4 regions of the Paraburkholderia sp. GAS334 genome follow, and region 4 is predicted to be linked to each of the others. Evidence: riboswitches for the same ligand, from Rfam matches in the RefSeq annotation. Region 4 holds a riboswitch; each other region holds the start of a gene.
The links. Region 4 has a riboswitch for cobalamin ahead of P3T21_RS20690 (TonB-dependent receptor plug domain-containing protein). Riboswitches for the same ligand answer to the same signal wherever they lie in the genome.

Region 1: it holds a riboswitch for cobalamin, as region 4 does, so the genes downstream of both, P3T21_RS12235 (CbtB domain-containing protein) here and P3T21_RS20690 (TonB-dependent receptor plug domain-containing protein) in region 4, are expected to answer to the same signal.
Region 2: it holds a riboswitch for cobalamin, as region 4 does, so the genes downstream of both, cobG (precorrin-3B synthase) here and P3T21_RS20690 (TonB-dependent receptor plug domain-containing protein) in region 4, are expected to answer to the same signal.
Region 3: it holds a riboswitch for cobalamin, as region 4 does, so the genes downstream of both, cobW (cobalamin biosynthesis protein CobW) here and P3T21_RS20690 (TonB-dependent receptor plug domain-containing protein) in region 4, are expected to answer to the same signal.

The regions. Positions count from the first base shown of each region.
Region 1 covers NZ_JBNDMO010000005.1:292,414-299,910, reverse strand. Annotated here, with positions in the region: gene ggt (gamma-glutamyltransferase) at 1-1,227, opposite strand, end outside; gene P3T21_RS12250 (hypothetical protein) at 1,332-1,496, opposite strand; partial or broken gene P3T21_RS12245 (AsnC family transcriptional regulator) at 1,686-1,781, opposite strand; gene P3T21_RS12240 (histidine phosphatase family protein) at 1,859-2,437, opposite strand; cobalamin riboswitch at 2,469-2,611, shown strand; gene P3T21_RS12235 (CbtB domain-containing protein) at 2,653-2,862, shown strand; gene P3T21_RS12230 (CbtA family protein) at 2,874-3,620, shown strand; gene P3T21_RS12225 (hypothetical protein) at 3,750-3,887, opposite strand; gene P3T21_RS12220 (PepSY-associated TM helix domain-containing protein) at 4,006-5,241, opposite strand; gene P3T21_RS12215 (IclR family transcriptional regulator) at 5,514-6,296, opposite strand; gene P3T21_RS12210 (IclR family transcriptional regulator) at 6,321-7,139, opposite strand; gene P3T21_RS12205 (CoA-binding protein) at 7,301-7,497, shown strand, end outside.
Region 2 covers NZ_JBNDMO010000009.1:217,048-224,544, reverse strand. Annotated here, with positions in the region: gene P3T21_RS18715 (sodium:solute symporter family protein) at 1-1,094, shown strand, start outside; gene cobM (precorrin-4 C(11)-methyltransferase) at 1,205-1,945, opposite strand; gene P3T21_RS18705 (cobalt-precorrin-6A reductase) at 1,992-2,717, opposite strand; gene P3T21_RS18700 (cobalt-precorrin-5B (C(1))-methyltransferase) at 2,714-3,805, opposite strand; gene cbiE (precorrin-6y C5,15-methyltransferase (decarboxylating) subunit CbiE) at 3,805-5,013, opposite strand; cobalamin riboswitch at 5,099-5,277, shown strand; gene cobG (precorrin-3B synthase) at 5,371-6,777, shown strand; gene P3T21_RS18685 (precorrin-8X methylmutase) at 6,770-7,396, shown strand; gene P3T21_RS18680 (precorrin-2 C(20)-methyltransferase) at 7,397-7,497, shown strand, end outside.
Region 3 covers NZ_JBNDMO010000009.1:201,282-208,778, forward strand. Annotated here, with positions in the region: gene P3T21_RS18620 (DeoR/GlpR family DNA-binding transcription regulator) at 306-1,112, shown strand; gene bluB (5,6-dimethylbenzimidazole synthase) at 1,116-1,808, opposite strand; gene P3T21_RS18630 (cobyrinate a,c-diamide synthase) at 1,792-3,090, opposite strand; gene cobO (cob(I)yrinic acid a,c-diamide adenosyltransferase) at 3,094-3,696, opposite strand; gene P3T21_RS18640 (cobalamin biosynthesis protein) at 3,738-4,115, opposite strand; gene cobA (uroporphyrinogen-III C-methyltransferase) at 4,112-4,852, opposite strand; cobalamin riboswitch at 5,019-5,245, opposite strand; cobalamin riboswitch at 5,321-5,589, shown strand; gene cobW (cobalamin biosynthesis protein CobW) at 5,699-6,781, shown strand; gene cobN (cobaltochelatase subunit CobN) at 6,788-7,497, shown strand, end outside.
Region 4 covers NZ_JBNDMO010000011.1:11,158-18,654, reverse strand. Annotated here, with positions in the region: gene P3T21_RS20710 (adenosylcobinamide-GDP ribazoletransferase) at 1-124, opposite strand, end outside; gene cobT (nicotinate-nucleotide--dimethylbenzimidazole phosphoribosyltransferase) at 149-1,204, opposite strand; gene P3T21_RS20700 (ABC transporter ATP-binding protein) at 1,201-2,031, opposite strand; gene P3T21_RS20695 (FecCD family ABC transporter permease) at 2,031-3,122, opposite strand; gene P3T21_RS20690 (TonB-dependent receptor plug domain-containing protein) at 3,159-5,048, opposite strand; cobalamin riboswitch at 5,150-5,398, opposite strand; gene P3T21_RS20685 (ATPase) at 5,586-5,960, shown strand; gene P3T21_RS20680 (cell division protein ZapA) at 5,957-6,271, shown strand; RNA gene ssrS (6S RNA) at 6,408-6,589, shown strand; gene P3T21_RS20670 (EVE domain-containing protein) at 6,686-7,144, shown strand; gene P3T21_RS20665 (SIMPL domain-containing protein) at 7,326-7,497, shown strand, end outside.

The DNA of each region.
Region 1 (7,497 bases), on a different contig from region 4:
GGTGCGTTTGCCAGGCGCGAGCGCATTCGGATGCCGCGGATCGAGCGAGAAGAACGACCCACGGTTTTGCAACAGCACGCCGGTCGCCGGATCGAGCAGCGCCGCACCAAAATCGAAGTACAGGCTTTGCACAAGGCCAACAGCATTGCCTTCGCTGTCGGCTACGCAGATGAACGTCGTATCGCTGCCTTGCGCGACGGCGGCGTGCTGGCGCGTCGCGTCGGCTAGCCACGCATCGCGTTCGCGTGCAGCGAGTGACGCAGCAAGCAGTTCATCAATGGGCACCTTCACAATCAAGGGATCGGTCAGATGCCGGTCGCGATAACCAAATGCCCATTTGATCGCCTGAATCTTCGCGTGAAAATAATCGGCGCCAAGAGGCGCCCGCGGATCGATCTGCACGCCATCCAGAAAGTTGAGGATCATCGCGCCTGCCACGCCTTGCGACGGCGGGGGCATCTGACACACCTCATAGCCGCGATATTGCGTGCGCAGCGGCTTCACCCATTGCGCGCGATTTGAGGCGAAATCCATGGCATCGAGCAGACCGCCTTGCGCATCCACATATGCAGCGGCTGAATCGCCGATGTCGCGATAGAACGCCGACAGGCCATGACGCACGAGGTGTCCGAACGTTCCGGCGAGCGCGGGTTGCCTGAGACGCGCGCCTTCCTTCAGCACGTGACCGTGCTCATCGAAATACGTCGCACGGCAGCCCGCATCGGCGCGCAGTACTTCGGCGTCGTCCGCAAACCAGCGCGCAAGATCGCGTCCGACCGCGACGCCCTCGCGCGCGTAGTCAATCGCGGGAGCGAGCACGCGCTCAAGCGGCAATTTGCCGAAGCGCTCACGCGCCAGCATCCAGCTTCCGACCGCGCCAGGAACCGTCAACGCAGCCAGCGCGCCACGTGTCGGTAGCGCTGTGTGACCTGAAAAGCGCTCAAGCGTCGCGCGTCGCGCGCTCTGCCCGCTACCGTCGATGCCGATCGGCGCCTCACCGGCAGGCGCGATCATCCAGAACGCGTCGCCGCCGATGCCCGTCATATGCGGCTGCACGACGCTGAGCATCGCGGCGGCAGTGAGTGCGGCGTCGACTGCGCTGCCGCCTGCGCGCAGCACGGCGAGCGCTTCCTGCGTCGCAAGCGGATGCGCGGTGGCGACCATGCCGCGTTCGGCGCGGCTGACGGGGCGCGTCGTACGCGCGGGCGTTTCGTTCGGGTTGTGCATCATGCGAGCCTAAAGGCCGGCCTCTGCGCCAGAAATCGGGCGCGCCTCAAATGCGCCTGAGGAATTCCTCAGGTCGCGACAACCTCGGTGATGCATCAGGCGGCTCAAGGAAACGCCGCGGCAGCGGCGCTTTCGACGCTGTCGGCGGAGGTCGGGAACACGGCGGCGTCCTGTTCCAGCAGCCCATGTCGCTGCGCGTACAGTACGGGCGCAGGGGTCCAGCGAATGTGATCGAGGATTGCCTTATAGGGCGCTTCGTCGCGCAGCATGGGAGAGATCCGCTCGTCGGGCGTCCGTGAGGGACGCGATGCGAGCGGCTATGCAAGCTCCATGCCGATGAGCGTCGGGGCTTGCCTGTGGGGGTGCCGGTGACAATTGCTGGCCGTTGCCTTGACGGGCGGTGCACCACGTTGCGGCAACGCGCGCCAGGGCGGTGCGAAGGTCAAGCTATCGCCACCTTACCCAATCTGCACCGAAGGCACGCTCTTCATGCAGCGCACCGCGAACATCGAGCGGCTGTGGCGGGTCCCGGCAATCCGGTACAGCTTCTCGCGTCGGACGTAGCGCCCAGCGGGTACGAAGGCATGTTCTCTCTTCTGCAGTTCCGCTTCCCACTCCCTCCCCTCAGATTTCAGGCGTGGCCCGGCCACCAGACCCAGCTTCTGTCCCGCGAACGCCGCAATTCGACAATCGACAGCGGGGCAATCTCGATCCGCCTGAACGCTGAGGCCGGTGCGCCCAGCGCGTAAATGATCGCCGCGCGGATCACCACCGCATGCGTGATCGCGACTAAAGCGTCGCCGTCGTGTGCAGGCTGAAGCGCGTCGAGCCACGCGCCGACGCGGGCGAGGACCATGCCGAAGGACTCGCCGCCAGGCGGCGCGGCGTCGGGCGAACGCGTCCATGCGGCGAGCGCATCCGGTTCTTCGGCGGCGAGATCGCTGAGCCTTCGGCCGCGCCACTCGCCACAATCGACATCGGCCAGCGCGGGCGCGGCTTCCGTCTTCAACCCAAGCGCTTCAGCCATTTCGCGGACGCAGGTCGCGTCGCTGCGAAAGACGCGCGCGGCTTGAGCGACGATCTGCGCCCGCTCGCGCCACGCCTCGATCTCGGCCAGGCCGCGCGCATCGAGCGGATCGTCGGCCGGGAAAGCGCCCACGCGCATCGCCCGCGTCGCCGCGTGGCTGACCAGCAGCAACCGTGTCTGCATCTCGTGTCCCTTTGTCGGAGGCGTAGCGTTCATCACGCTGGCGCGGCGAAGTTTAGCGCGTAGAATAGCGTCACCGAAGCGCGGAAGCCGGTGTAAGCCCGGCGCGGTCGCGCCACTGTAATCGGCTCAGCATAGAGCCGAAAGCCAGACCTGAGCTTCGAGTCATCCCTTTTCTAGTCGACTGTCGGGGCGCGTAACCCCTGGAGAGATTCATCATGACTGACACCGTTTTCACGCCGGCCGCTCAACCTGCACTGATCCCCCTGCGCGAACTGCTGCCGTGGGTCATCTTCGGTGGCCTGCTGCTTTTGCTTGCGCTGTATTTTGTCGGCGCTGAACAAGGGGCGACGTCGCTCGTCCCTGGCATGATGGTTCACGAATTCGTCCACGACGGCCGCCATCTGCTCGGCTTCCCCTGCCACTAACGGGGGCACACATGGTAGGCAAACTGTTGGTACGCGGCATGCTTGCAGGCATCGCCGCGGGACTCCTCACGTTCGCATTCGCCCGCTTCGCCGGCGAACCCGCGGTCGAGCAGGCAATTACATTCGAAGAGAAAGCCGCAGCGGCGCGTGGCGAAGCGCCGGAGCCTGAACTTGTCAGTCGCGAAACGCAGGCGGGTCTCGGCCTGTTGACTGGCGTGGTCGTGTACGGCGCGGCATTCGGCGGACTCTTCGCGTTGACCTTCGCGTATGCGTATGGCCGCGTCGGCAAGCTGGGCGCGCGGGCGCTGTCCGCGATGCTCGCAGCGGCGGCGTTTATCGCGCTCGTAATCGTGCCGAATCTCAAGTATCCGGCTAATCCGCCTTCCATCGGCGACCCCGAAACGATCGGCTCGCGCACCGGGCTCTTCTTCCTGATGATCGCGATATCGCTGGTTGCGCTGGTGTTTTCGCTGAAGGTGCGGCGACGCGCGGTTGCGCGCTTCGGTCAGTGGAACGCGGCGATCATCGGCGGTGGGGTGTACGTCGCGATCATCGCGGCCGTGCAGATCGCGATGCCGGTGATCAACGAGGTGCCGCAGACCTTCCCGGCCACGCTGCTGTGGCATTTCCGCATTGCGGCGATCGGCATGCAGCTGATCATCTGGACGACGATCGGGCTGCTGTTCGGCTGGCTCGTCGAACGCAGCGAACGCGCGCAACTTCGCGCGGGCGAAGCCAGGACATCCGCGTTGCCTTGATGTCGCTTTGATGTCGCTTTGATGTCGTTTGATACGGGCCCAGGCGGTTCAGCCGGAAGGCAACGCCTGAGCCTGCAACTGTCTGCGTTTCTCCCCCGTCTTCTTCTGGCGTATCCCGCCGCTCGCCGCTCAACCGCGCGCAAGCCGCGCCGACACTTCCAATAACGCGGCGGCTGGCGGCAGACGCAGACGTTCCGCAAGGAGCTCGAGTCCGATGATCGCGACGAGCGAGAGCAATACCAGTTTGAATGCTGCAACAGAAGACACGAGATGACCTGGATGTCGACGATAGCTACGTCATGTGGAAGGGCGGCACGGCGTGCCCGCGTATCAAGCCACAGAGCTTCGCAGCCGTCCGCGCGACAGCGTGTGTCGTGCTGCGTGGTCAGGACTGCGCAGCAGACTCCCGCGTGACGCCCGAGCGGGACGCCGCAGCTGCAGCCGCCGCAGAACGGCGGCGCGCACCGAGCTTCTTCAGCCAGATCATCAGCCCGGTTGCGCTCAATATCGCCACCGCGATGCCGGTGAAGCTCATCAGAATTCGTCCACCGATCCCGATGATCCGGCCGGAATGCAGCGGGTATTGCGCCTGCATGAAGATGTCGCCGGCCGAGCCTTTGCCGGGTATCGATCCGCCTGCCAGCTTGCCGGTATTCGCGTTGTAGTACAGCCACGCGTTGCCGAGACCGGCGTCGCCGTGATCGTGGCCCGGCGCGAAGAATCCCACACCGTATGCATTGAACGACGGCACGTAATACAGCGCGCCCGGCGGCGACTTGAGCCCGCGTTCGCGGCCCGCCTGCGCTGCCATCTGCACGATGCGCTCAGCCGTGAGCGATACGTTGCCGGGCTCGCCGCGACGTTTCAGTTCGGGATTGTTGAAAGGCGTCGGCGTGAGCGTCGACACCGTCGAAAGGATCGGGCGCACCACCGGATCGGAGAGATTCATCGAGACCGAAGTCAGCGCGACAATCGCGAGCACGCCCCAGATCCAGACGCCGCCGGAGCGGTGCAGGTCGAACGTCAATGCGTAGCCGCCCCGCCGCACGCGAAACGCAAACGACTTGCGCCACGCCTTCACGCTCGGGAACGACAACACGAGCGCAATCACGCTATCGAACAGCCACACAATGCCGACGATGCCCATCAGCCACGTGCCCGTGTCGAAGCTGCCCATGAACGGCAGATGCAGCGTGTAGTGCAGCTTGTAGATGAACGGAATCAGGTTGAGTCGCGCGACCGAAACGGCGCCCCATTCGCGGCGGCCCTGAATCTCGCCGGTGGCGGGGTTGACAGCAAGCTGGTTGAAGCCGAGCGCGTAAGGCTGGCCGGTCTTCGGATCGGTGCGCGGCAGCACCATCATCTGCAACGTCTGGCCTCGCTCGACGCCGAGCGGCAGATACGTCACGTCGAAGCGCGGATCGGCGGCCTCGATGCGCTTTGCCAGTTCCAGCGAAGGCAGCGCCGGCCCATTCGTGCGCGCGTGGAAGAACGATGGATTCAGCGCCGCGTCGAGTTCGTGATCCCATGCGATCACCGCGCCGGTCAGTCCGGCGACGAACAGGAACAGCGCCGTCGCGACGCCCATCCAGCGATGCAGGCGAACGAGCAGCGGCCTCATGTCGCGCGGGCGCCCGCGCGCGCGGGCCCGGCCGCAATAGATTGCGCAACGAAAAACACGGGAAATCGGCTCTTTGTAAATAAGAATTGTTCGCATCTTAACGGCTGCGGGGCCGGGCCGCAAGTTGTCCGTAAGCCGCCGTTTTAGCGACAAGCCTGACATCGGTTACGCGATGATTTTTCCGGCGATGACGATCGTGAAGATCGTGTTCGTGGATATTGTCGCGGGGCTGTGGTGAGTCGGCGGGTTGTGGCGATAGTCCCGACGTCACGTCATCGCAAACCCGCGGCGGCCTCGATGTTCGAGACCATCATCATGAGACGCGGCGCGACGTCGTCGAGCAGCGCGCGCGCCTGCGGTGTGTGAGCCCGCACGGCGCAGTTGAACACCAGCGTTTCCGAATCGACCGGCGCGCACACCGGTACCGCCACGCCGTACACATTTTTTTGCATGTCGCCGTACGACACGCACACGCCCCGTTCCGCGTAGTCACGCATCGCCTGATCGAGTTGCGAACGATATTGCTGCCACTGGTCAGGTACGCCAACCCTCAGCTGGTTCAGCGCCACTTCGCGTTCTTCGGGCGCCACGGCGGCGAGCCACGCCCGTCCCATCGCCGTGCGCAGAACGGGGCGGATCGCTCCGACGTCGGGCCGCGCGTCGGAGCGTTTGTCGGCTGAACAGCTTTCGATGTAGATCATGTTCGCCTGGTCCCGCATGCCGAGCGACACCGCACCGCGTATCGAGAGGGCGAGTTCGCGCATGAACGGTCTCGCAATCTGGCGGATGCGCATGCCGGAAAGCAGTGGATACCCCATCGACAGCACGCCACCGCCGAGCCGGTATTTGCGCTCCTGCACGTCGTGACGCAGATAGCCGAGCTCCGTCAACGTATAGGCAAGCCGTGAAACGGTGGCTTTGGAAAGGCCGGTGCGCTCGACGAAGTCGCGATTGGCCAGCATCCTTTCGCCGGGCAAAAAGCAACGCAGCATTTCGAGTCCGCGTGCCAGCGTGACGGCGAACTGGCGGTCATCATCGTCAGGCGGCGCGAACATGGCAAGTCCTGTTCGGGATCAGATTCATGGATGTTTCAGGGCCTTCTCTACGGGCGTGGCGTCATGCTGTGCGGCAAGTTCGTGTTCGATCGTCTCCACCATGTGCATCAGCTTCGGTGCGATTTCGTCGATTAATGTGCGCGGGGCGAGTTGAGTCTGCGGCACGCCGCAGTTGAACACGAAGATTTCCGAATCGATCGGTGTGCGCATCGGCACGGCGACCGCGTGAATGTCGCGCTTGATGTCGCCCTCGCTAAGGGCGAAGCCGCGTCTCGCGAACGCGCGCAGCGCCGCGTCCACCGATGCGTGATAAGTCTGCCATTGCAAAGGGTCTCTCGTGCGCACCTGTTCGAGCACGGCGCTGCGCTGTGCGGGCGCCGCACGTCCAAGCCAGGCGCGCCCCATCGCCGACGCCAGAACCGGCAGCGAAGCACCCGTATCCGGGCGAAACGCCGGCGAGTCATGTCCCCTTGAAGTCTCGACGTACACGACCTGCGTGCGGTCGCGCATTCCGAGTGACACCGAGCCGCGCGCTGTATCCGCGAGTTCTTTCATCAGCGGCCGCGCCAGTTCCCTGATTCGCAGGCCCTGCAGGAACGGATAGCCCACCGAGACCGCCGCCGACCCCAACCGGTATTTGCGCACGCTGTTGTCGTAGCGCAGAAAGCCGATCATGGCCAGCGTGTACGTGAGACGGGAGACGGTGGCTTTCGAGAGACCAGTACGCTCGGCGAACTCCTTGTTGCCAAGAATCGATTCGCCCACCTTGAAGCAGTTCAGCAACTCGAGACCATGAGCAAGCGTTGTCGCGAACTGCGGGTTACGGGTTGGATTCCCAGTCATGGATGTGATCACGAAAACGCGCGCGTTTTGCGCTTCGCCTATTCAATCACAGCGGCGCGCGCGGCGCATCGGTGTTTAACATGGCGAAACCCTAATATCAGCATCTTGTCAGGTTGTTAGGCTTGAACCACACCTGCTGTTCTAGTCCTGGAGTGGTATCAATGCCTTTGTCTTCACATGAATACGCCGCGCTTGGCGCCCTGTTCAACCCCGCTTCGATCGCCGTGGTGGGTGCGTCGTCGAACCCCGGCAAGATCGGCGGCCTGCCCGTCGAGTATCTGTTGAACCAGCGCCATCCCGGCGCGATCTATCCCGTCAATCCGAACCAGGAGACGATCCAGGGGCTGCGAGCATGGCC
Region 2 (7,497 bases), on a different contig from region 4:
CGGCGCTGATTCCGTATCTGGTGCTCCAGCTAAAGGGCCTTGGCATCATCGTTGCAACCGCGTCTTACGGCGCGATTTCTTCAACAGCGGCGATCTGGATTGGCGCGATAGTCGTTACCGCTTACGTGATGGTGTCGGGCGTACGCGGATCGGCGTGGAACTCGGTCGTGAAAGACGTGCTGATTCTCGCGATCGTTCTGTTCCTGGGCATCTACCTGCCGATCCATCATTACGGCGGCCTGAGCGAGATGTTCCGCACAATCGACGCCGCACGTCCCGGCTTCCTGACTTTCCCGGCCAAAGGCTCAAGCGTGACGTGGTTCCAGTCGACCGTTCTGCTTACAGCGCTCGGCTTCTTCATGTGGCCGCATACGTTCGGCTCGATCTTCACCGCGCGCGACGAACGGATCTTCCGGCGAAACGCGATGGTCCTGCCGCTCTACCAGCTGATTCTGCTGTTCGTGTTCTTTGTCGGCTTCGCCGCGGTATTGAAGGTGCCGGGTCTCAAAGGCGGCGATATCGATCTGTCGCTGTTCCGTCTGTCGATCCTGACCTTCGATCCGTGGTTTGTCGGCGTGATCGGCGCGGCCGGCGTGCTCACTGCACTGGTGCCGGGATCGATGATACTCACCAGTGCATCGACGCTGCTCGCCAACGACGTGTATCGCGGCGCGCTGCAACGTAACGCGTCGGATGCGGCCGTCGGCAAGCTCGCGCGCCTGCTGGTGCCCGTCGTGGCGCTGGTCGCGGTGGGCTTTACGTTGCATGGCGGCGATACGATTGTTGCGTTGCTTCTGATGGGCTACAGCTTCGTAACGCAGTTGTTCCCGGCGCTGCTGTGCAGTCTCGCCACGCGTAACCGCGCGACGAAACAGGGTGCGTTCTGCGGGATTCTTGCCGGCGTGCTCGTGGTTGCGGTCACAACCATCATGCACCTGACGGTTGCCCAGTTGTTCCCATTCCTGCCTGACAGCCTGAAAGACGTGAATATCGGCTTTCTTGCGCTCGCGGTGAACGTGATCGTGTTCGCGATCGTGAGCGCCGTGACGCAGCCACAAACGTCGGCTGAACCATCGCACGCGCGGCAGCATTAGAGCTTTTGAATGGCTTGCATTGCGGCGGCTTCCTGTTTTGCGTTCCCGTTGCGTGTCTGACTGGAATCAGATCAGGAAAGCCGCGGCGGCCCTCAAAAGCCTCCGCGCGGCTAAGGAATCCGTCGCTCCGCTTTCGCGTAAAGCGACGAATTGCTGAACGCGTCCGCGTCCAGAACACGCCCGACCAGAATCAGCGCAGTCCGCTCGATCTGCGTGCCCTCGACCTTCGCGCAGATATCCGCGAGCGTCCCGACAACACGCTCCTCATCCGGCCAGCTCGCGCGATAAACCACCGCGACCGGACAATCCTCGCCGTAGTGCGGCGCCAGTTCATCGACGATACTCGCCAGATGTCGCACGCCAAGATGAATCGCCATCGTCGCGCGATGCTGCGCGAGATCGCCTAGCGCCTCGCCTTCGGGCATGCTCGTTTTGCGCGCGTAGCGCGTCAGGATCAGCGTCTGCGAGACATCCGGCAATGTGAGTTCAACGCCAAGCGTCGCAGCGCAGGCCGCCGTGGCCGTTACGCCCGGGACAATTTCATAGGAAATGTTCAGCGCGCACAACCGGCGGATCTGTTCGCCGATTGCGCCATACAGTGAAGGATCGCCCGAATGCACGCGTGCAACGTCCTGCCCCTTTGCGTGTGCTTCTTCGAGTAGCGCGATGATCTCGTCGAGATTCAGGTCCGCCGTATTCACGACGCGTTCAGCAACGTTGCCCGCCAGCACCGCCTCAGGAACCAGCGAACCCGCGTAAAGAATCACGGGACATCGATGCACGAGCTTTTGCCCTTTCACGGTGATCAGTTCAGGATCGCCCGGCCCCGCGCCAATAAAAAATACGGTCATCTACTACTCCATCATTCGATTTGCGCGAGAGGCACTGTGACGCCTTTCACGAGGACAACGCTTCCAGCGCGGCCAGCAGTTCAGCGGGCGTGTCGAATTCGCGATCGACATCGGCCAGCGCCGGACGACGCAACATGACCACCGGCAACCCAAGCCGACGCGCCACGACAAGCTTCGCCTCCGTCGCCTTACCGCCGCTATTTTTGCTGACGACCACATCGATCCGATGCTCGCTAAAAAGCGCGCTTTCGCCCTCGACGGTGAACGGCCCACGTGCATCCATCACACGCGAACGGACGGTGCCGGGTTGTGTTTCGAGGCATCGTACGATCCAGAACTGACGCGCCGGTATTTCGTCGAGATGCGTGAGCGGCTCGCGCCCTAGCGTGAACAGCGGCCGCGAGAATGGCGCGAGCGCCGCGACAATGCCCGCCCAGTCATCGACCATGCGCCAGTCGTCGCCGGCCTGCGGTTGCCACGGCGCGCGACGCACCGCCCAGCACGGGACACCCGTCGCGTGGCTCGCCGACGCCGCGTTCGCACTGATCTGCGCTGCGTATGGGTGCGTCGCATCCACGAGCAGCCCGATCCCTTCCTCGCGCAGGTAGCGCGCAAGACCTTCCGCGCCGCCAAACCCGCCTACGCGCACGGCGCACGCAAGATCAACCGGTACCTTGCCGAGACCGGCGAGGCTATAGACATCCCGCAGGCCGAGCTCTCGCGCGATCTGCATCGCATCGCCGGTGCCACCCAGAAGCAGGATGCGCGTCATTGTGCGACGCCCACGATATTGCCCCGACGATCGATCGCGAACATCTCGACTTTCACTTCAGTCGGCACGATGTCGCGTGCGACCCTTAGCGCGCGAGCGCAGACGATATCGCCAAGCGCCACGCCGCGATCGCGTGCAATCGCCATCGCCTGCTGGCTCGTATTCGACGCACGAATCGCCTCCTGCAAAGCGGCTTCGGCGCCATGTTCCGCGGCCCAGCTTGCGAGCTGTTCAAGATCGATACTGGAATTGCGGCTGTGCAGATCGAGATGTCCGGCAGCAAGTTTGCTAAGCTTGCCGAACCCGCCGCACACGCTCAATCGCTCGACAGGCGCGCGACGTAAATGCTTTAGCACCGCGCCAACGAAATCACCCATTTCGATGAGCGCGATATCCGGCAGGCCATAGTGCGCACGCATTGCGTCTTCACTGGTGTTACCGGTGCACGCGGCGATATGCCGGTAACCATTTGCGCGTGCGACATCGATGCCTTGATGGATCGACGCGATATACGCCGAGCACGAAAACGGCCGGACAATCCCTGTGGTCCCAAGAATCGACAGACCGCCGACGATACCGAGCCGGGGGTTCATCGTTTTCAGCGCAAGCGCTTCGCCGCCTTCGACGCCAATCGTGACGTCGAAGCCACCCGCATAGCCGTGCTCGACCGCGAGTTCGGTGAGGTGCTGCGTCATCATCTGGCGCGGCACGGGATTGATCGCCGGTTCGCCGACCGCCAGCGTCAGGCCAGCGCGCGTCACCGTACCCACGCCCGGCCCCGCGAAAAAACGCACGCCTGGTTGCGCGCGCAACTGAACGCGCGCGAACACCACCGCGCCGTGCGTCACGTCGGGATCGTCGCCGGCGTCCTTGATCGTGCCTGCTTCCGCGCCGCCGTCGTCTGTCAGGCGGCAGAACACGAGCGGCATCGGCACGTGCTGGCCCTTCGGCAACACGATATCCGCGACATCGGATGCCACGCCCACGAGCAGCAGACGCGCAGCGGCAAGCGAGGTCGCCGTCGCACAACTCCCGGTCGTGTAGCCGCTACGCAGGGGCGCGGGCTGTTCGGGCGTTTCGTCGCGCATTATGGTTTGCCGGTTTCGAGCAGCGTGATCGGCAACGCCTGGCGCCAGGTGTCGAAGCCGCCAAGCGGCTGGGCCTGCGCGACACTAATGCGCGTCAATGTGCCGCCGTGCTGTTCGCGCCATGCGACCAGCGCGGCCTCGCTCTGCACCGTCACCGCATTGGCGACGAGCCGCCCGCCGCTACGCAGTTGCGCCCAGCAGGTGTCGAGTACGCCAGGCACCGTGACGCCGCCGCCGATAAAAATCGCGTCAGGCGCAGTCAGGCCATCAAGCGCATCCGGCGCCTTGCCCGCGACGATCTGCAAGCCCGGCACGCCAAGGGCGTCGCGATTGTGTTCGATGAAACGCTGCCGTTCGGGTTGCGCCTCGATGGCGATGGCCCGGCAGGATGGGTGCGCGCGCATCCATTCGATCCCAATCGAGCCGCAACCCGCGCCCACATCCCAGAGCAGTTCGCCCGGCTTTGGCGCGAGGCGTGCGAGCGTGATCGCACGGATATCGCGCTTCGTCAACTGCCCGTCGTGCAGCCACGCTTCGTCTGGCAAGCCGCTCGTGAGCGGCAGCGGTTGCGCTTCCTGCGAAACGCGACATTCGACGGCGACAAGATTCAGCGCAGCCACTTCGCTCGCAGTCCATGCGTCGGCGCGTGCATCGATCCGCCGTTCCGACGCGCCCCCCAGGTGCTCCAGCACGATCATCCGGCTCGGACCAAAACCGCGTGCGGTCAACAGTGCGGCGATGGCGGCGGGCGTGCGGCCGTCGCTGCTCAGGACGAACAGCCGCGTATCACGATGCAGATGCGCGTTAAGCGTCGCGAGCGGCCGGCCGACAAGCGAGACCATCGCGAGATCCTGCAGCGGCCAGCCAAGCCGCGCCGCCGCCAGCGACAACGACGAAGGCGCCGGCAGCACGCGCATTTCGTCGGCGGATACCTGACGGGCGAGCGTTGCGCCGACGCCGAACAGCATGGGGTCCCCGCTCGCGAGCACGCAGATGGATGCATTCGGGCCGCGATGCGCGAGCACCGGCGCCAGGTCGAACGGACGCGGCCACGGCTCGCGTCGCGCGCGCAGCCGCGGCGGCAGCATCGCGAGGTGACGCTCACCGCCGTACACTACTGACGCGTCCAGCAGCGCACGCCGCGCCGGCCGTCCCAGACCGGCAAAACCGTCGTCACCCATTCCCACTACGGTCAGCCATGCCCGCATGCGACCATCCCCATTCTTGATTCCCGATATGACTGCTGCGGCGCACCAGGCAAGGCCGCAGCGTACTTGTGCTGTGCGAAAAAAGGCATAATACAGCCTCGCCGGTGCCCTTCGGGGCCGAAGAGGGAACACAGATCGACTGTGGCTGCCCCCGCAACTGTATGCAGCGAGTCCGCGCCTCACCTGTGCCACTGGTTTGACCGGGAAGGCCGGCGCGGACCACGACCTGCCAGCCAGGAGACCTGCCGGTGAGACTTGTTCGTGCCAGCCAACGTCGGGCGGGGTGTACCGATGCCGCAGCATTTCCCCCTTTGCGGGGTGCTCGGGCCGTCGCGCGGCGCACAACCCGGTGACCTCTTGAACCACGTTTCGTCTTTCTTCGCTCCGATTGCCGCATTGCGCCCTTCGGCCTGCCCTGGGCTGTTTCGCATCGTGCAGGCGCTTGACGGCGGCCTCTGCCGGCTCAAGCTGCCTTGCGGGGAATTGAGCGCGGAACAGGCGCGGGCTATCGCAGATGCAGTCGACGCGCATGCGTCGGGCGTGATCGAGGTGACGAACCGCGCAAACCTGCAACTGCGGGGCGTGCGCGCGGGCCACGAAAACGCGCTGATCGAGCGATTGCTGCATGCGGGACTCGGGCCGCAAGGACCGTTTGCCGACGATGAAACGAACCCGATCGCGCGCGACGACATCCGCAATCTCATGGTCAGTCCGCTTGCGGGCCGCGATCCACACGCGCTCTTCGACGTCACGCCGCTTGCGTCGCAGATCCTCGCGCTGTTGCAAAACGATCCGCGTTTTACGGCACTTTCACCCAAGTTCGCGCTGATGCTCGATGGCGGCGAGCGCCTCGCCATGCTCGGTCATCCGCACGATATCTGGCTTGCTGCAGTGCGGGATCTCGACGAAGTGCGTTTTGTTTTTGGGCTTGCGGGTTGTCCGCCGGTCCGCACCAACGTGCGCGAGAGAAGCGAAGGCCCGGCGTCGAAAGCGCTGGCTTCCGTTTTGCCGCACCAGGTTCCTCCGCTGGTCAACGCATTGCTGCATACGTTCCTCGACCTCGCTGCCCCCGACGATTCCCGCATGCGTGATGTGCTCGCTACACACGGCGTCGAGACTGTTTTGCAGCTTGCACAGTCCAGAGTCGATTTCACTCTCGCGCGGGATATTCGTTCAGACGCGTGGTGCCGCTTCCCGGCAGATGAGTCACTGAGACTCGGCTCGCACCCGCAAATCAACACCGGCCTTTCATACATCGGCGGCCAGCCAAAGCTTGGACGCATTGATGTTCCAATGCTCAAAGGCCTTGCCCAGCTTGCTAGCGACGTGGGCAACGCAACGCTTCGCATGACGCCATGGCAAGGTGTGCTCATCCCGGACATCGCCAGTGAGAATACGCCTCAGGCGTTAAAACGACTTGAGTCACTAGGACTCGCTGTCAGCACATCCGATCCGCTCACGCACCTGATCGCCTGCACGGGTTCTCAAGGCTGCCTGAAGGGAATGGCCGACACCAAGGCCGATGCCCTGCTGCTTGCCGCGCGTCTGCCCGCTCACGTCGACGTGCATCTCAGTGGCTGTCCACGCTCGTGCGCTGCCGCCCATTGCGCGCCGTGGACGCTGCTCGCCGTTGCACCCGCTCATTACGATCTTTATCGACGCGACGGCACGCCTGGTTTTGGCGAGCGTGTCGCACAACACCTGACGATCGAACAGGCCGCCGATTCGCTTGAACGCCTGACCCGGAGATCATTCGATGCTTGATTACATTCGCGACGGTCGGGAGATCTATCGCCAGTCGTTCGCGACGATCCGCGCGGAAGCCGACCTGAGCCACATTCCCGCCGACCTCGAAAAGCTCGCGGTCCGCGTGATCCACGCGTGCGGGATGGTCGACATCGTCGACGATCTGCAGTTTTCCACGGGTGCCGGCGTGGCCGGCCGCGCGGCGCTGCTGCGCGGCGCACCGGTTCTCTGCGATGCGCGCATGGTCGCCGAAGGCGTCACGCGGGCACGCCTGCCCACGGACAATCCGGTCATCTGCACGCTTGGCGATCCTTCCGTGCCGCCCATGGCGCTCACGCTTCACAACACTCGCTCAGCGGCAGCGCTAGAGCTGTGGCGACCGCATCTGGAAGGCAGCGTGGTGGTGATCGGCAACGCGCCGACGGCCCTCTTCTATCTGCTCGAGATGCTTGACGCCGGCGCGCCGAAACCCGCATTGATCCTCGGATTCCCGGTGGGTTTCGTCGGTGCGAAAGAATCGAAGGCGATGCTCGCGGAAAACAGCCGCGGCGTGCCATTCGTGATCGTCGCGGGACGGCGTGGCGGCAGCGCAATGGCGGCCGCCGCGGTTAACGCGCTTGCGTCGGAGGAAGAATAAATGACGGTGCGTGGACGTCTCTTTGGACTCGGCGTCGGCCCCGGCGACCCGGAGCTGATCACGCTGAAAGCGGTGCGACTGCTCAAGGCGGCGCCCGTCGT
Region 3 (7,497 bases), on a different contig from region 4:
ATGTGGGAATGTGTGGATATTCGAGGAAGTATGTTGCAGGAGGATGACGGGAAATGCAAGCTGGCGTGGCGAAATACGTGTCGGGCTGCGGTTGTGAGCGTATGTCCGGTTAACGGCGATGAGATGAGATAGGCGGCCTGACCCATATCCACGCGCATTCAGGCGGAAATATAAGGTGGGCAGGTTGAAACACCTGTGATTGTTGATTTATGTTGAAATGCGAGGAATCGGGCTTTCCGCTTTCCCAGACCTTTGCTAGACTGCCCGGATCCAGACCACGTCACTCGTTCCCAACAGCAACGCTCATGTTCCCGACCCAACGCCAGGCTGAAATCATGCGCATCGTGCGGTCGCAGCAGACGTGCACGATTACCGGGCTGGCCAGTCTCTTCGACGTGTCCGACGAAACCGTTCGTCGCACCATCAAGCCGCTGATCAGCGACGGGCTGCTCGTCAAGGTTCACGGCGGCATCATGCTGCCCGAGCATCTCGACGAGCCCCCGTTCCAGCGCCGCATGCAGGAAAACCGTGAGGGCAAGCAGATCATTGCTGCGCGCATTGGCGATCTGATCGAGGACGGCGATTCGCTGATTCTCGACAGCGGCACCACATGCGTTCATATCGCGCAGGCCTTGAGTGCGCATTCGCGCCTGACTGTCGTGACGAATTCCGCCGAGATCGCGCGCACGCTCGCGCCGCGCAACGAAAACCGCGTGTTCATGACGGGCGGCGAACTGCGTCCGGACGATGCATCCGCCTTCGGTGAGAACGTGTTGACGTTTATCCGCCAGTTCCACGTTCGCTACGCGATCGTCTCTGTGACGGCGATCGACAACCGCGGCCGATTGATGGATTCTTTGCCGTGGGATGCCGCGTTCGCGCAGGCTGCGTTTGCGCAGGCCGAGCAGCGCGTCGTGGCCGCGGATCACGCGAAATTCGGGCACAGCGCGCTGGTGCGGGCGTTCAACCCAGACGAACTCGATCTGCTGGTAACCGATGCAGCGTTGCCGCCAGAGCCTGCTGAGGCGTTTTCGGCGGCTGGTTTGAAGGTGCTGACTGGTGCGCCGCACGCCAACGTGGAGTCGGGCGACGCGGCGGCGACGCTCGCGTGAGCGTTATACGTCGTTGAAGTTGCTTTTACCGTCGTCGTCGTTGCCGTGCTCGCCGTTGTCCGGCCAGCAGTTCTCGAACACGCATTCTTCGAGCGGCATGCGCGACGCCCAGCGTTCGGTTTCCAGCATTGGTTGATCGTAAAACGCATCGACGTGGCCTAAACACAGAATGCCGACCGGCCGCGCACCTGCCGGCATGCGCAGCAGCGCACGCACTTCGTCGACGTCGAAGAGCGAGACCCATCCCATCCCGAGTCCTTCCGCGCGCGCGGCGAGCCACATGTTCTGGATCGCGCAGGCAACAGACGCAAGATCCATTTCCGGCAGCGTGCGTCGGCCGAAAATATGTTTCTCGCGATCGTCCATGAGCGCCATGACAAGCAGCTCGCCACACTCGAGCATGCCTTCCACCTTCAGCTTCATGAACTCGTCGCGTCGCTTGCCGAGTGCGTCGGCGGTGTTGAGCCGCTCGCGTTCCACTGCGGCGTGCAGCGCGACGCGCAGTGAAGCATCGGTAATGCGAGCAATGCGCCATGGCTGCATGAAGCCTACGCTGGGTGCGTGATGTGCAGCGTCCAGCAGACGCTTCAAAACGACGGGATCGACCGGCTCATCAAGAAAGTGCCGCATGTCACGCCGCTCGTGAATGGCGCGGTAAACGGCCGCGCGATCCGGATCGCTAAAACGCTTCGCCATGAAAGAGTGCTGCTGTGAAAGCCGGGTTGGAGGGCCAGTAACTGTGCATGTACGTCGCGACGATATTGCCTGCCCGGAACACGGCTTCACCCGGCGCAGCGGATTGCGCGCGGACAGCTGTCGTTAGCGGCGTCATCGTGGTTTCCAGATGTGAGTAGTGGAACGTGTGCCCGGTCATCGCGCCGTGCGTGCCGTTGATCTGCTGCATGCCAAGCGAAGCGAGACGAGGCTGCATCGTCGCGTGGCCAGGCAGCAGGCCGAGCATCGGTGTGCGTGCGCCGCTGGTGTCGGTTAGCGTATCCAGCAAATACAGCATGCCGCCGCATTCGGCAATCAGTGTTTTGCCGGCAGCGGCGTGCGCGCGAATCGATGTGGCGCTTAGCGTATTGCGCGAAAGCGTCTGCGCATGCAGTTCCGGATAGCCGCCGGGAAGCCAGAGCGCATCGGCAGTTTCCGGCGCGGGTTCATTGGCGAGCGGCGAAAAAAACATGACGTTCGCACCGAGCGTTTCGAGTAGCGTGACGTTGGCGGGATAGATGAACGAAAACGCCGCATCACGCGCAATGGCGATCTGCATGCCGTCGAGCAAACGCGGCAACACCTCGCGTGCCGGCGCGCCAAAATCGACCGGCGGCGGCAGTTCGGCGAGCGTCGTCGTCGAGAGCGCATCGGCCGCGCGATCGATGCGGGCGTCGAGGTCGGCGATTTCGTCTGCCTGATGCAGACCGAGATGCCGGTCCGGCAATTCGATGTCGCTCGTGCTCGCGATGTGTCCCATCCAGCGCAGACCGGAGGGCAATGCCTCTTCGAGCATCTGCGCATGCCGCGGTGAACCGACGCGATTGGCGAACACGCCATGAAACGGCACGCCTGGCCGATAGTTCGCGAGCCCGAACGAGATTGCGCCAAAAGTCTGCGCCATCGCCTTCGCCGAAATCACGCCGACGACAGGCACGTTGAATGTGGTCGCCAGATCGGCGCTGGAAGGCGTGCCGTCGTAAAGACCCATGACGCCTTCGATCAGGATCACATCGGCGTTTCCAGCCGCTTCGGCCAGCAGTGCGCGGCACGCGCCTTCGCCGACCATCCACAGGTCGAGCGATTGCACCGGCGCGCCGCTGGCGCGCGCAAGAATCATCGGGTCAAGAAAATCCGGACCGGTCTTGAAGACGCGTACACGCCGCCCCAACCGCGCGTGATAGCGTGCGAGGCCGGCCGTAATCGTGGTCTTGCCCTGACCCGACGCCGGCGCACTGATAAACAGGGCGGGGCACGTGGACATCGCTCAGAATTCCACGCCGCGTTGAGCCTTCACACCCTGCTCGCGATACGGATGCTTGATGATCCGCATTTCGGTGACGAGGTCGGCGGCTTCGATCAATGCGTCGGGCGCATGACGTCCCGTGACGACCACGTGCACCATGTCCGGACGCGCGTTCAACACGCCAAGCACTTCGTCGAGCGGAAGGTATTCGTACTTCAGCACCGTATTCAGCTCGTCGAGAATCACCATCTGATAGTGGCCACTTTCGATCATCCGGCGCGCTTCGTCCCAGCCCTTGCGCGCGGTCGCGATGTCCTTGTCGCGGTCCTGCGTATTCCACGTGTAGCCGTCGCCCATCGTGATGAACTCGCAGTGCGCCTGCGCGCCCAGAAAATCGCGCTCGGACGTGTGCAGCGCGCCCTTGATGAACTGCACGACGCCGAGCTTCATGCCGTGCCCGAGCACGCGCACGGCCATGCCGAAAGCCGCAGTGGTTTTTCCCTTGCCGGTGCCCGTGTTGACGATCAGCAGGCCTTTTTCGACCGTAGCCGAAGCCTGCTTTTTCTCGTGACCCTCGCGACGGCGTTGCGTCATGCGTTGATGCGATTCGGGATCTGTCTTCATGGCGTGTCCTGGTGCCGGGAGGCGTTCGTGTTGCGCGGAAATCAGTGTGCGGATGCGATGGCGACGGTGACGCCATCGAGCGTGGTTTTGGAGACGATCAGCTTCGCGCCGGGCGATGCAAGAAGTGCGCACGGTTCGCATACGCCGTCGACGCCGAGATGCGCACGGACCGTATCGGAAGGCGTGGGCAGTTCTCCTAGCGCGTCGATCTGCTCGGGCGCAAAGGTGTGCAACAGCAGCCCATGGCGCGTGCAGAATTCGACGAGTCCGGGTTCGCGTGCTTTTGAATCAATCGTTGCGGCCGCAAGCACTTCGTCGAGCGAACGGCCGGCCAGCGCGAGCGCCGCGCGCACGGCGGATTCGATCTGCTGCGCAGATGCGTTGCGTTTGCTTCCGATGCCGACGGTCAGCGTTTTCATGTGCTGTCGCCAGTTGGAAGATACGGCAAGCCGAGCGCAGCCACGCTGCCAATCACGACGATTGCTGGCGAGCCGAGTCCGGCTTCTGCGACTTTCGCGGCGAGTGTATCGAGCGTCGCGCGCACGTGCCGCTGCTCGGGGCGCGTGGCGGATTCGATGGCGGCGCACGGCGTTTCCGCTGGCATGCCGGCTTGCAGCAACGCGGCGACGATGTCGTTGAGTCGACGCATGCCCATATAGACAACCAGTGTCATCTGCGTCGCGACGAGCGCGCGCCAGTCCGGCTCGCCGCTGCCCGCGCCGTGTCCGGTGACGAAAACGACGCCTTGTGCATGATCGCGATGGGTAACAGGAATGCCGATCGCAGCGGGCGCGGCGATACCCGCTGTAATACCGTTGATGATTTCGACGTGAATGCCGACGGCTGCCAGCGCCTGCTGTTCTTCACCGCCGCGCCCGAACACGAACGGATCGCCGCCTTTCAGCCGGGCGACGCTGCGCCCCGCGCGCAGATGCGCGAGCATGGCCTCGACGATGCCAGACTGCGACGTAGACGGCTGCCCGCCGCGCTTGCCGACGTACACGATTTCCGCATCCTTACGCGCGAATTGCAGCACATCGGGATTCACGAGATCGTCGACAAGGACGACGTCGGCTTCGCCTAGCGCGCGCGTCGCCTTGAGCGTCATCAGCTCGACGTCGCCTGGACCGGCGCCGATCAGCCAGGCGCGGCTCATAGTGAACGGCACGGCGCGCAACACGGCGCAGGCCGCGGCGTGCAGTCGGGAAGGGAAAGCCTGGAAGTCGTCATATCGACGGCTTGACGAATAGATGAATCATGCGTTGCCACACGTCAGGCGCCTCATTCCGTCCCCCGCGGATCGGGCGTTCGGCGATCGCAACGGTCGCCCCTTGCGTCTGGCCGGTATCCGGGCTGACGACCGCATGCCGTTCGCCTTCCCACCTGCGCAGCGCAGGCAGTGGCGTTGAATGACATGTGCGGATGCATGATCCGCTGGCCGCTTACCGTTGCGGGGACAGCACAGGCTCAGCAAATCGCTTCGCTTCCTGTTTCCCGTTTAACTGCACACGCGAACGCGTGTGCGGGCACCAAACGCGCGCATACGATATCACAGGCACTCCCTGAAAGCCCGCCGGAGTGCCCTTGCCGCGGGCCCTTTCTTGACGTTGCCACTGCCGAAGCCTACACTCGCACGCACTCTGGTGCTCGCGCGCACGCTCCGTGCGCGCAGTTAAACGGGAAACAGGGAGCCCTTCCTGCACGGATCGGGCCAACCTGTGCTGCCCCCGCAACGGTAAGCGAAGGCATCGCTTAAAAGCGATGCAAAGCCGGCTTCAATACTTGCACATTACAGCGTGCCTGTATCTGTCCACTGCGCAACGTGTCAAATGCGCGGGAAGGTGAAGCGGCGATTTCGTCAGCCCGGATACCGGCCCGAGAAAAACAGGCAAACGCCGCGGGGATGCGGCGTATCGTCCACGATTTCATCGAATGTCCGGTTGCTCCGGGCAAGCCGTTTTTCGTCCCCATCTACTCAACAGTCCACCACCCTGGAGTCAGGATGCAGACGCGCAAGATTCCCGTCACGATTGTCACGGGCTTCCTCGGCAGCGGCAAAACCACCTTGCTGCGGCACATTCTTCAACATGCGGGCGGCCTTCGCGTCGCGGTGATCGTCAACGAATTCGGCGAACTCGGCATCGATGGCGAAATCCTCAAAGGCTGCGGCATCGGGTGTAACGAAGACGGCAGTGAAGCCGAAGGCCAGTTGTATGAGCTCGCCAACGGCTGTCTTTGCTGCACTGTCCAGGAAGAGTTTTTTCCAGTGATGGAAAAACTCGTCGAACGCCGCGACCAGATCGACCACGTGCTGATCGAAACGTCCGGTCTTGCGTTGCCGAAGCCGCTCGTGCAGGCATTCAACTGGCCGCAGATCAAAAACAGCTTCACGGTCGATGCGGTTGTGACCGTAGTCGACGGTCCAGCCGCGGCAAGTGGTCAGTTCGCGGAGAATCCGCTAGCGGTCGACGCACAGCGCAAAGCCGATCCGAATCTCGATCACGAGTCGCCGTTGCACGAACTGTTCGAAGACCAGTTGTCCGCAGCCGATCTGGTGATTCTGAACAAAACGGATCTGCTCGACGAGGCAGGGCAAAGGGAAGTGGAATCACTGATCCGTGAAGAAATCCCGCCGCAGGTGAAGGTTGTGCGTGCACACATGGGACAGCTCGATCTGCACGCACTGCTCGGTCTTGAGGCAGCTTCCGAAGACACCATTCATCTGCGCCACGACCATCACGGTTCCGCCGACGACGCCGATCATCATCACGACGAGTTCGATTCGGTAGTGGTCGAGGCGAACGTTTCGTCGCGTGAGGCGGCGATCGCGGCACTGCAGAGCCTCGTCGAAAGCCACACGATTTACCGGGTCAAAGGCTTCGCGGCATTGCCGGGCGCAGCAATGCGTCTTGTGATTCAAGGCGTCGGACGACGCTTCGACAGCTATTTCGACCGTCGCTGGCAGGCCGATGAAACGCGCGCGAGCCGCTTTGTACTGATCGGCGAAGACCTCGATCAGGCCGCATTGCAGCAGGCGCTCGATGTCGCTTTGAGCGACAGCCGCAACGTCGTGCAACAGGCGTAAATCGACATGCATCTGCTGCGCACCACGCCGGGTGGCTTTGTCGACGATACGGCCGGCGTCATGCGGATCGATCAGCGACCGGCGGATATCGTCGTGCTCAGTTCCGCTGATACGACGCTGTCGCTGCTCGCGAGCGTTTTCCCGCGTCTGGGCGCTGATTTCCCAAGCCTGAGGCTCGCGAATGTCACATTCCTCCGGCAACCTGCGTCGGTCGATTTCTACGTCGAGGACGTGTTGCAGCATGCGAAAGTCGTCGTCGTCGATCACCTCGGCGGCGAGGCTTACTGGCCATACGGCATCGAGCAGGTCGTTGCACTGGCGGAGCGCAAACAGCAGGTGCTCGCGATGTTCTCGGGCGATCTTCAGGAAGACCCGAATCTGCTCGCACGCAGCACCGCCGACGCTGCGCTGTGTCATCAGCTATGGCGTTATCTCCGCGAAGGCGGCCCGCAGAATGCGGAGCGGTTTCTGCGCTGCATCGCGCATCGCGCGTTGGGCTGGGGCGACGAGCCGCCGCTGCCGCAACCGTTGCCAGCCGCAGCGCTTTACCATCCGGAGCGCGACGTTCCCACGGTCGAAGACTGGCAGGCACGCTGGCGTGCCGATGCGCCGGTGGTCGCGATCCTGTTTTATCGCGCGCATTTGCAGGCGGCGAATACAGCCGTGTTCGATGCATTGATCGACGCGCTCGATGCGCAGGGCCTTAATCCGTTGCC
Region 4 (7,497 bases):
GTGGAAAATATCGCGCCGCCGCGTTCAGATAGTGCGGCTCATAGCCGACCCAGCGCGGCACCGGCACGCGCGTGAAATAGCCGAGCGCGGTGAAGAAGTAACGCAGTTCAGCAAGCGGATTCATGATGGCGCGGGCCCGGCTGGAGCATCAGGCGTCGCGGTTCGCGACACCCGCGGACTCGAAGCTCGCCATCTCGTTGACGAACGCGACCGCTGCCCGCAACAATGGCAGCGCGAGCGCGGCGCCCGTGCCTTCACCGAGCCGCAGGTCGAGCGCGAGGAGCGGCTGCGCGCCGAAATGTTCGAGCATGCGTCGATGCCCGGCTTCGTTCGATGCATGCGCGAACACGCAATAGTCGACGACATCGGGTGCCAGCCCCTGCGCAACCAGCAAAGCCGATGTCGCGATGAAACCATCGACCAGAATCGTCATGCGCACTTCTGCTGCGGCCATAAACGCGCCGGTCATCATCGCGATTTCGAAACCGCCGAAGGTTGCAAGCACATCGATCGCCGTGCGGGCCTGCGGATGCGCGGCCAGCGCCGCGGCCAGGATGTCGCGCTTTTTCGCGAGACCCGCGTCATCCAACCCCGTGCCACGCCCGACGCATTCGCCGATCGGCACGCCGCACAACCGGCTCATGATGCACGCCGCCGCCGACGTATTCGCAATTCCCATCTCACCGAACCCGATCACGTTGGTGCCGAGCGCTGCATGATGTCGCACGCGCGCCGCGCCGGCCTGTAATGCGGCGAGCGCTTCATCATGCGTCATCGCGGGTTCGTGCGCGAAGTTGCGTGTACCGTTTGCCACGGGAATGTCGATGAGTGCTTCGGACGGCGGCAACGGTGTCGCCACACCCGCATTCACGATTTCGAGCGTCAACCCGGCGACGCCGCTCAGCGCATTGATCGCCGCGCCGCCCGCCAGAAAGTTCGCAACCATCTGCGCGGTGACCGCCTGCGGATACGGGCTCACGCCTTCGTGCGCGATGCCGTGATCGGCGGCGAAAACAATCATCGCCGGGCGCGCGATCACCGGATGCGTCGTGCGCTGGATCATGCCCATCTGAAGCGCGAGGTCTTCGAGCCGGCCAAGACTGCCGGGCGGCTTCGTTTTCGTATTGATGATGTGCTGCAGGTCGGCGCGCAACGTCCGATCGAGAGGTTCGACAACGGGTAGCGCGGGCGTGAATGAAGTCATGGTTGTCTGCTTGAAGAATAAGAGTTGTTGCGTTGGGTCGCGGGGATCAGCGCTTCATGCTCGCCGTCGCGGATCAGGATGAGCGGATAGCCGAAGGCGCGGCTCGCGAGCGCCGGCGTGAGCACGTCGCGCACGGCGCCCGCGTGCGCAGCGCCGTTTCCATCGAGTAACAGCGCGTGTGTCGCGAAGCGGCGCGCAAGATTGAGGTCGTGGCACGAAAAGATCACGCTACGCTGCGACTGCTGCGCCCAACGCATCAGCGCTTCGAGACAGTCGATCTGATGATGCAGGTCGAGATGCGACAGCGGTTCATCGAGAAGCAGCAGCGGCGCGTCCTGGCACAGCACCGCAGCAAGCGCCACACGTTGCCGTTCGCCACCGGAGAGCGACAGCACGTCGCGCGTTTGCAGCGCGGTGAGACCGAGCGTATCGAGCGCGGCGTGTGCAGCCGCTCGATCTTCCGCACGTTCCCAGCCCCAGCCTGCGAGATGCGGAAAACGGTTGAGCATCACGATGTCGAGGACGCTCGCGCTGAACGCATCACGCTCGCCTTGAGGCATCAGCGCGCGACGCTGCGCAAGCTCGACCGGCGACCACGCGTCGATGCGCATGCCGTCGACTTCGACGTGACCGCTCGACGGTTCGAGCAGACCCGCCAGCGCAGAAATCAGCGTGGTTTTTCCCGCGCCGTTCGGACCCGCGATGCACCACACTTCGCCGGGATAGAACGTGTGCGTGAAATCGTCGAGCAGCGTGCGAGTGCCGGCGCGCAGTGTGACGCGTTGCGCGGAAAGTGCCGGAGTAGCGGGAACGCGTGCGTTCATCATCATCGCCTGCGCAATAGCATCCAGAGGAACACAGGCACGCCCGCCAGCGCCGTGATCACGCCAACCGGCAACTGCGCGGGTGCGATGACCGTTCGCGCGACGAGGTCGGCTCCCATGACGGCAAAGCCACCCGCGAGCGCGGCAGCGGGCAGCAACATGCGCTGGTCGTTGCCGAAGCACAGTCGCAGCATGTGCGGTACCACGAGTCCGACGAAGCCAATCGTGCCGCCCGTCGTTACCGCAGCCGCAGCCGCGAGCGACGCCACGAGATACACACGAAGCCGCACGCGTATGACGGGCACGCCAAGCGCCTGCGCCGCCGCATCGCCGCGCAGGAGCACGTTCAGTTGCGGCGCGGCGGGCACGATCGACACAAGCGCGACGAGCAGTGCAACAAGCGCAACCCACGGCATGCCGCCGCCGTTGAGATCGCCGGTCAGCCAGAACAACATGCCGCGCAGACGGCTTTCGGGCGCAACGCTCAGCAGCAATGTGATGACAGCGCCCCAACCCGCCGCGATCACCGCGCCGGTCAGCAACAGACGCGGCGACGCATCCTGCGGCTCACCGCGCCACAATTCACGACGCGCGAGGCCGAGCACCAGCAGGATCGACACGAACGCACCCGTGAACGCGCTGGCATCGACGATCCACCATGCGCATCCGGCAATCATCGCGACGAGCGCAAAGCTCGCCGCACCGCCCGATACGCCAAGCACATACGGCTCTGCCAGCGGATTGCGCAGCAACACCTGCAGCAGCGCGCCGGCAATCGCGAGCAACGCGCCGCACGCAAAGCCAGCCAGCGCACGCGGCAGGCGCAGTGTGCGAACGATCTCGATCGCGAGATCCGGTGACGACGACGAAGACGATGACGTTAGCGACGACGAAAATTCACTCACATGCCACGGCATCAACGCAGCAAGCACACGCAGCGGCCCCACTGCGACACTGCCAAGCGCGAGCGACGCAATGAACACAACAAGCGCCAGCATGCCGAGACCGCACCAGATCAAGACGGCGCGCTTCGCGGTCATACCCGTGACGGAACGCATCGCAGCGCGATTCATCGCGGTGAAATCAGACGACATATCGACTCAGCCTGTGAGGCAGCAACGCAAGGCGCGTCACTGCTGCTGCCAGCCGAGCGTGAGATACGCGCCGCGTCGCGGGGTGTTGTATGTGTAAGCCAGTTCATAGTCCCTGTCGAAAAGATTCTGGATCTGCGCGGCCACGTACCACGCCTTCGTGATGGTGTAGCGCGCCGACAGATTCACGACGCCGTAGCCTGCAAGTGTATTGCCGCTATCGTTTCGCTTGCCGCTCACGAGCCACTCGCCGCCCACACGCCAGCCGCCGATATCGCGATTCGCCGCGAACGAGGCGAAGCGACGCGCGCGCCGGTTCAGATCGGTGTCCGTGTCTTCGTCGACGGGATTCTGGACCGTAAAGGTTGCGCGCACATCGGTCTTGCCGACATGCCCGCTCCACGATCCCTCGACGCCCTGCACCTTCGCTTGCCCGACGTTCTGCGCAACGAATTCACCTGGACTCACCTGCTGATACTCGATCAGATTCGTATAGCGCGTCTGGAATGCGGTGAGCTTCATCACGCCGAGCGCGTTCGACGCGTACTGCAACGCCGCTTCGACCGAATGACTGCGTTCCGGCTGGATCGACGGATTGCCGCTGAACGGGAAGTACAGATCGTTGAAGGTCGGCGCGCGAAAAGCATCGGACCAGCTTGCAGTCACCTTCCAGTGATCGGTGAAATCGTATCCGTAGCCGAGATAGTAACTGTTCGCGCCACCGAAATCGGAGTACTGGTCGCGTCGCACGTTCGCCTGGAACTGGCTGGCGCCAAAGCGTCCCGTATAACCGGCGAAGCCCGAGTTCACGTGACGGTCGGGCGCAGCGTAGGCGTTCGAATCAAGGCTCTGGTCGAGATGCTCGTAGCCGAGCTGAAACTTCTGCTGCGGCGCGAACGTGAAATCGTTCTGCCACGTGTATTGACGGTTATCCGTGTTGAAGTGGTCGGTGTAAGTGCCGTTCAAGGCCGTCGTGCTGCGATCGTTACCCGCAGCGACGATGAAGTGCGTCGTCCACCCGTCGGTCACGCGACCGTTCGCGAACACTGACGCCTGCTGTACCTTGCTGTATAGATTGTTGAGATCGGTGGGCGCGCTGAACGGATTGTCGAAGCTGTCGTTGCCGTTCGACTGGAAGTAGCGCACGCCCACGTCCCAGCTTTCGTTGAAGCGGTGCCGCACGGATGCCGCGATGCTTTCGTTCAGATAGCCGTTCGCGTTCGGGTTGACCGGCGCGAGCGCGGGATTGATCGACGAGAAGCCGTCGTCCTTCGCGCGCGCGATTGAAAGGCTGAAGGTCGTCTTGCCGTCCTTGTCGAGCGCGCCATCCACGCCGGCCTGCTGGCGCTGCGTGTGATAGCTGCCGTATTCGACGGAGAAATTGAAGCGCGGCGGATGATTGCCGCCATCTTTCGTGAACACCTGCACGACGCCGCCAACCGCACCCGATCCGTACAACGCCGACACGTTACCGTTCACCACCTCGACGTGATCGATCTGGTCGAGTGGAAGCTGTTCGATCTGCGCGTTGCCAAGGCTCACCGAATCGACGCGCACGCCATCGATCAAAATGAGCGACTGCTGCGCCGAAGCGCCTCGCAGAAAAAGACTCGCCGACGAACCCGGGCCGCCATTGCGCACAATCTGTGCGCCGGGCGCGAGTTGCAGCAGGCCGGGCAGATCGCGCGCGGTGCTGTCGGCGATGTCCTGCGGGTCGAAGCGCGTGGTCTCTGGAATGGCATCGGCGAGCGACTGCGGTCCGCGCGCCGCGGTGACCACGACTGGCGCCAGCGTGACCACTGGCGCCGCGGACGGCGTCGCGTTCTGCGTGGACGCCGGTGCGTCGTCCGTCTTCGCGGACTGGGCCTGTGCGGCAAGCGGCAGGCCGGTCAAGGCGAGCAGCGCCGCGCGGGCGATGGGCGTGTACATCGGATGAATTCCTGTGGCTGGCGTGCACGGCCCGCTTCCCCGCAGGCCGTTGCGTAGCAGGACGGCCGTTCATCGACGCGCAGGCAGCCTGACGCGTGCGAACGACGTCCTTCCCTCTGGCCGGTATCCGGGCTGGCGACGCATCGATCCGCCTTCCCACGCATGAATGCGCAGTGGCATTGCACGCCTTTTTTAAGGGCGTGTACTGGATCGACTTGCGTGAAATAACGCGGTCGCTTACCGTTGCGGGGGCAGCACAGGTTAGCGCGGCCGTATCGCCGCGCGCCCTGTTTCCCGTTTAACTGCGCGACATGAAAACGCGCGCGGGCACCAAAGTGCCGCAAGTGTAGGAGCGACCTGCTGTAGCGTCAAGAAAGCCCGGCTCACTGCAATTCGCGTGCGCGCCATTTGCACGATTTCAGCGTTTTGCAGGCATAAAACTCGCAAAAAGCCGTGTTGTTACGTCTCGAAACGAGACAATTGTCGGAACCTGCGACATTCCGCGCTAGAATGCCGTGTCTTTAGAGGACGCAGCACATGCTCAACGAACTCGAAACACTCTCACAAAACATTGGCCGGCTGATCGAAATCAGCCAGCGTCATCACGAGGCGCGCCGCGCACTCGAAGATCAACTCGCCCAGGCGCGCGCAGAATGCGCAGCCATACGCGTTGAACTCGAGCAGACACGCGAAGAGCGCAACGCGCTGCAAGCGGAGCGCGACACGCTCTCGTCGAAGATCGACGACGCGCAGGTTCGCCTGAACGCCATCCTCGAAAAACTCCCGCGCGCGCGATCGCACGCCGAGCCGGACAACCAGCTCGACCTGCTTGCGACCTCGCAGCACGAGGCGCATGAAGAGCACGACCAGGAAGCCGGCCGCGAAGTCACCCGCCACGGAGAAAATGCATGACCACGAAGCAGATCGAAGTCTCGATTCTCGGCCAGCCGTATCGTCTCGCCTGTTCGCCGGAAACCGAAGGCGCGCTGCTTGAAGCAGTGGCACGTGTCGATGCGGAAATGTCGAAGATCCGCTCGGGCAGCAACGTGCGTGGGCAGGATCGTATTGCCGTGATGGCGGCGCTGTCGCTGGCATCGGAACTGCTTAAGCTGCAAGCCAGTGTGCGACACGGAGAATCTTTTCCCGCTGAAGAAATCCGGCGTACAATGCACTCCATGAACGAACAGCTGGGCGCAGTCATCCAGCAGTACGGTGTGCAGTAAAAGTTTTAAAGGCCGGTTGTTTTAAAGGGCGATTGTTTTAAAGGCCGGTTATGTGGCCGGTCTTCGAGTTCAGCGCAGCGTACTTCGTGAGGTCGCTGTGAATGCAGCGAGCGTCTGGATTCAAAAAGTTTAGTCAGCTTCCCTGCCTGGTTCGCCAAGGTCATATATTCCTTGAACCAATGCCATGTGCACGGTTGCGGAAATTTGCAGCACGGGTGTGCGCGTCACTCTGTCTGATGTACCCGAAGTGCGGCTAACTGCGACCAATTCTGAACTCCCGGTTCAGGATGCCGGCCTAGCGGCTATGGCGGGGACCTATCCAACGGCATCGGACACTCGTCCGGTGCCGTTTCCGTTTGTAGTTCCGCTTTCTTTCGCTCTCTCTCCCTTTCTTCTCGACGTTCATATCGACTCATGCGCTACTGGCTAATGAAGTCCGAACCGGACGAAGCAAGCATCGATCATCTCGCCAACGCCCCGCATCGCACACTGCCCTGGACGGGCGTGCGCAACTATCAGGCACGCAACTTCATGCGCGACATGATGCAGGTCGGCGACGGTGTGCTGTTCTATCACTCGAGTTGCCCTGAGCCGGGTATTGCTGGCATCGCGGAAGTATCGTCGACACCCTATCCCGATCCGACCCAGTTCGACGCGAAGAGCCCGTACTACGATCCGAAATCGGATCGTGAGACGCCGCGCTGGACGCTCGTCGATGTCGTCTTCAAGAAGAAGATTCCGCTGATCCCGCTGGCGACGCTGCGTGAGCATCCCGAACTCGCGGACATGCGTGTGCTCGCAAGAGGCAACCGGCTGTCGATCACGCCTGTGACCGAAGCCGAATGGCGATTCATCACGAAGCACCTCGTGTGAGCCGGCGGACGCGATTTGTGTAATCGAATATTGCTTGCGGGAACCCGGCGGCCTGACAGACGCCTAACAGTTCCGCAAGCGCCGTGCCAGTTCGATGCACGACGCGTGCCGTGACGGTTCGTAATGGCGTGCTATTGCCGGGACCGTCGTGCACAACCGGTTGAAGAAGGAACTCATTCAAATGATCAGAAAAACCGCACTCGCTTTCGCCTTCGCTCTTGCGTCCGTGACGCCGCTCGCCCTCTCGCTCGCACCCACTGCAGCGTTCGCGCAGACGCTCGTGCAGAATCCGCCGTCGGGCGTGCTGTCGCTGTCCGCGCAGGCCAGCGCCGATGTGGCGCAGGACGTCGTCA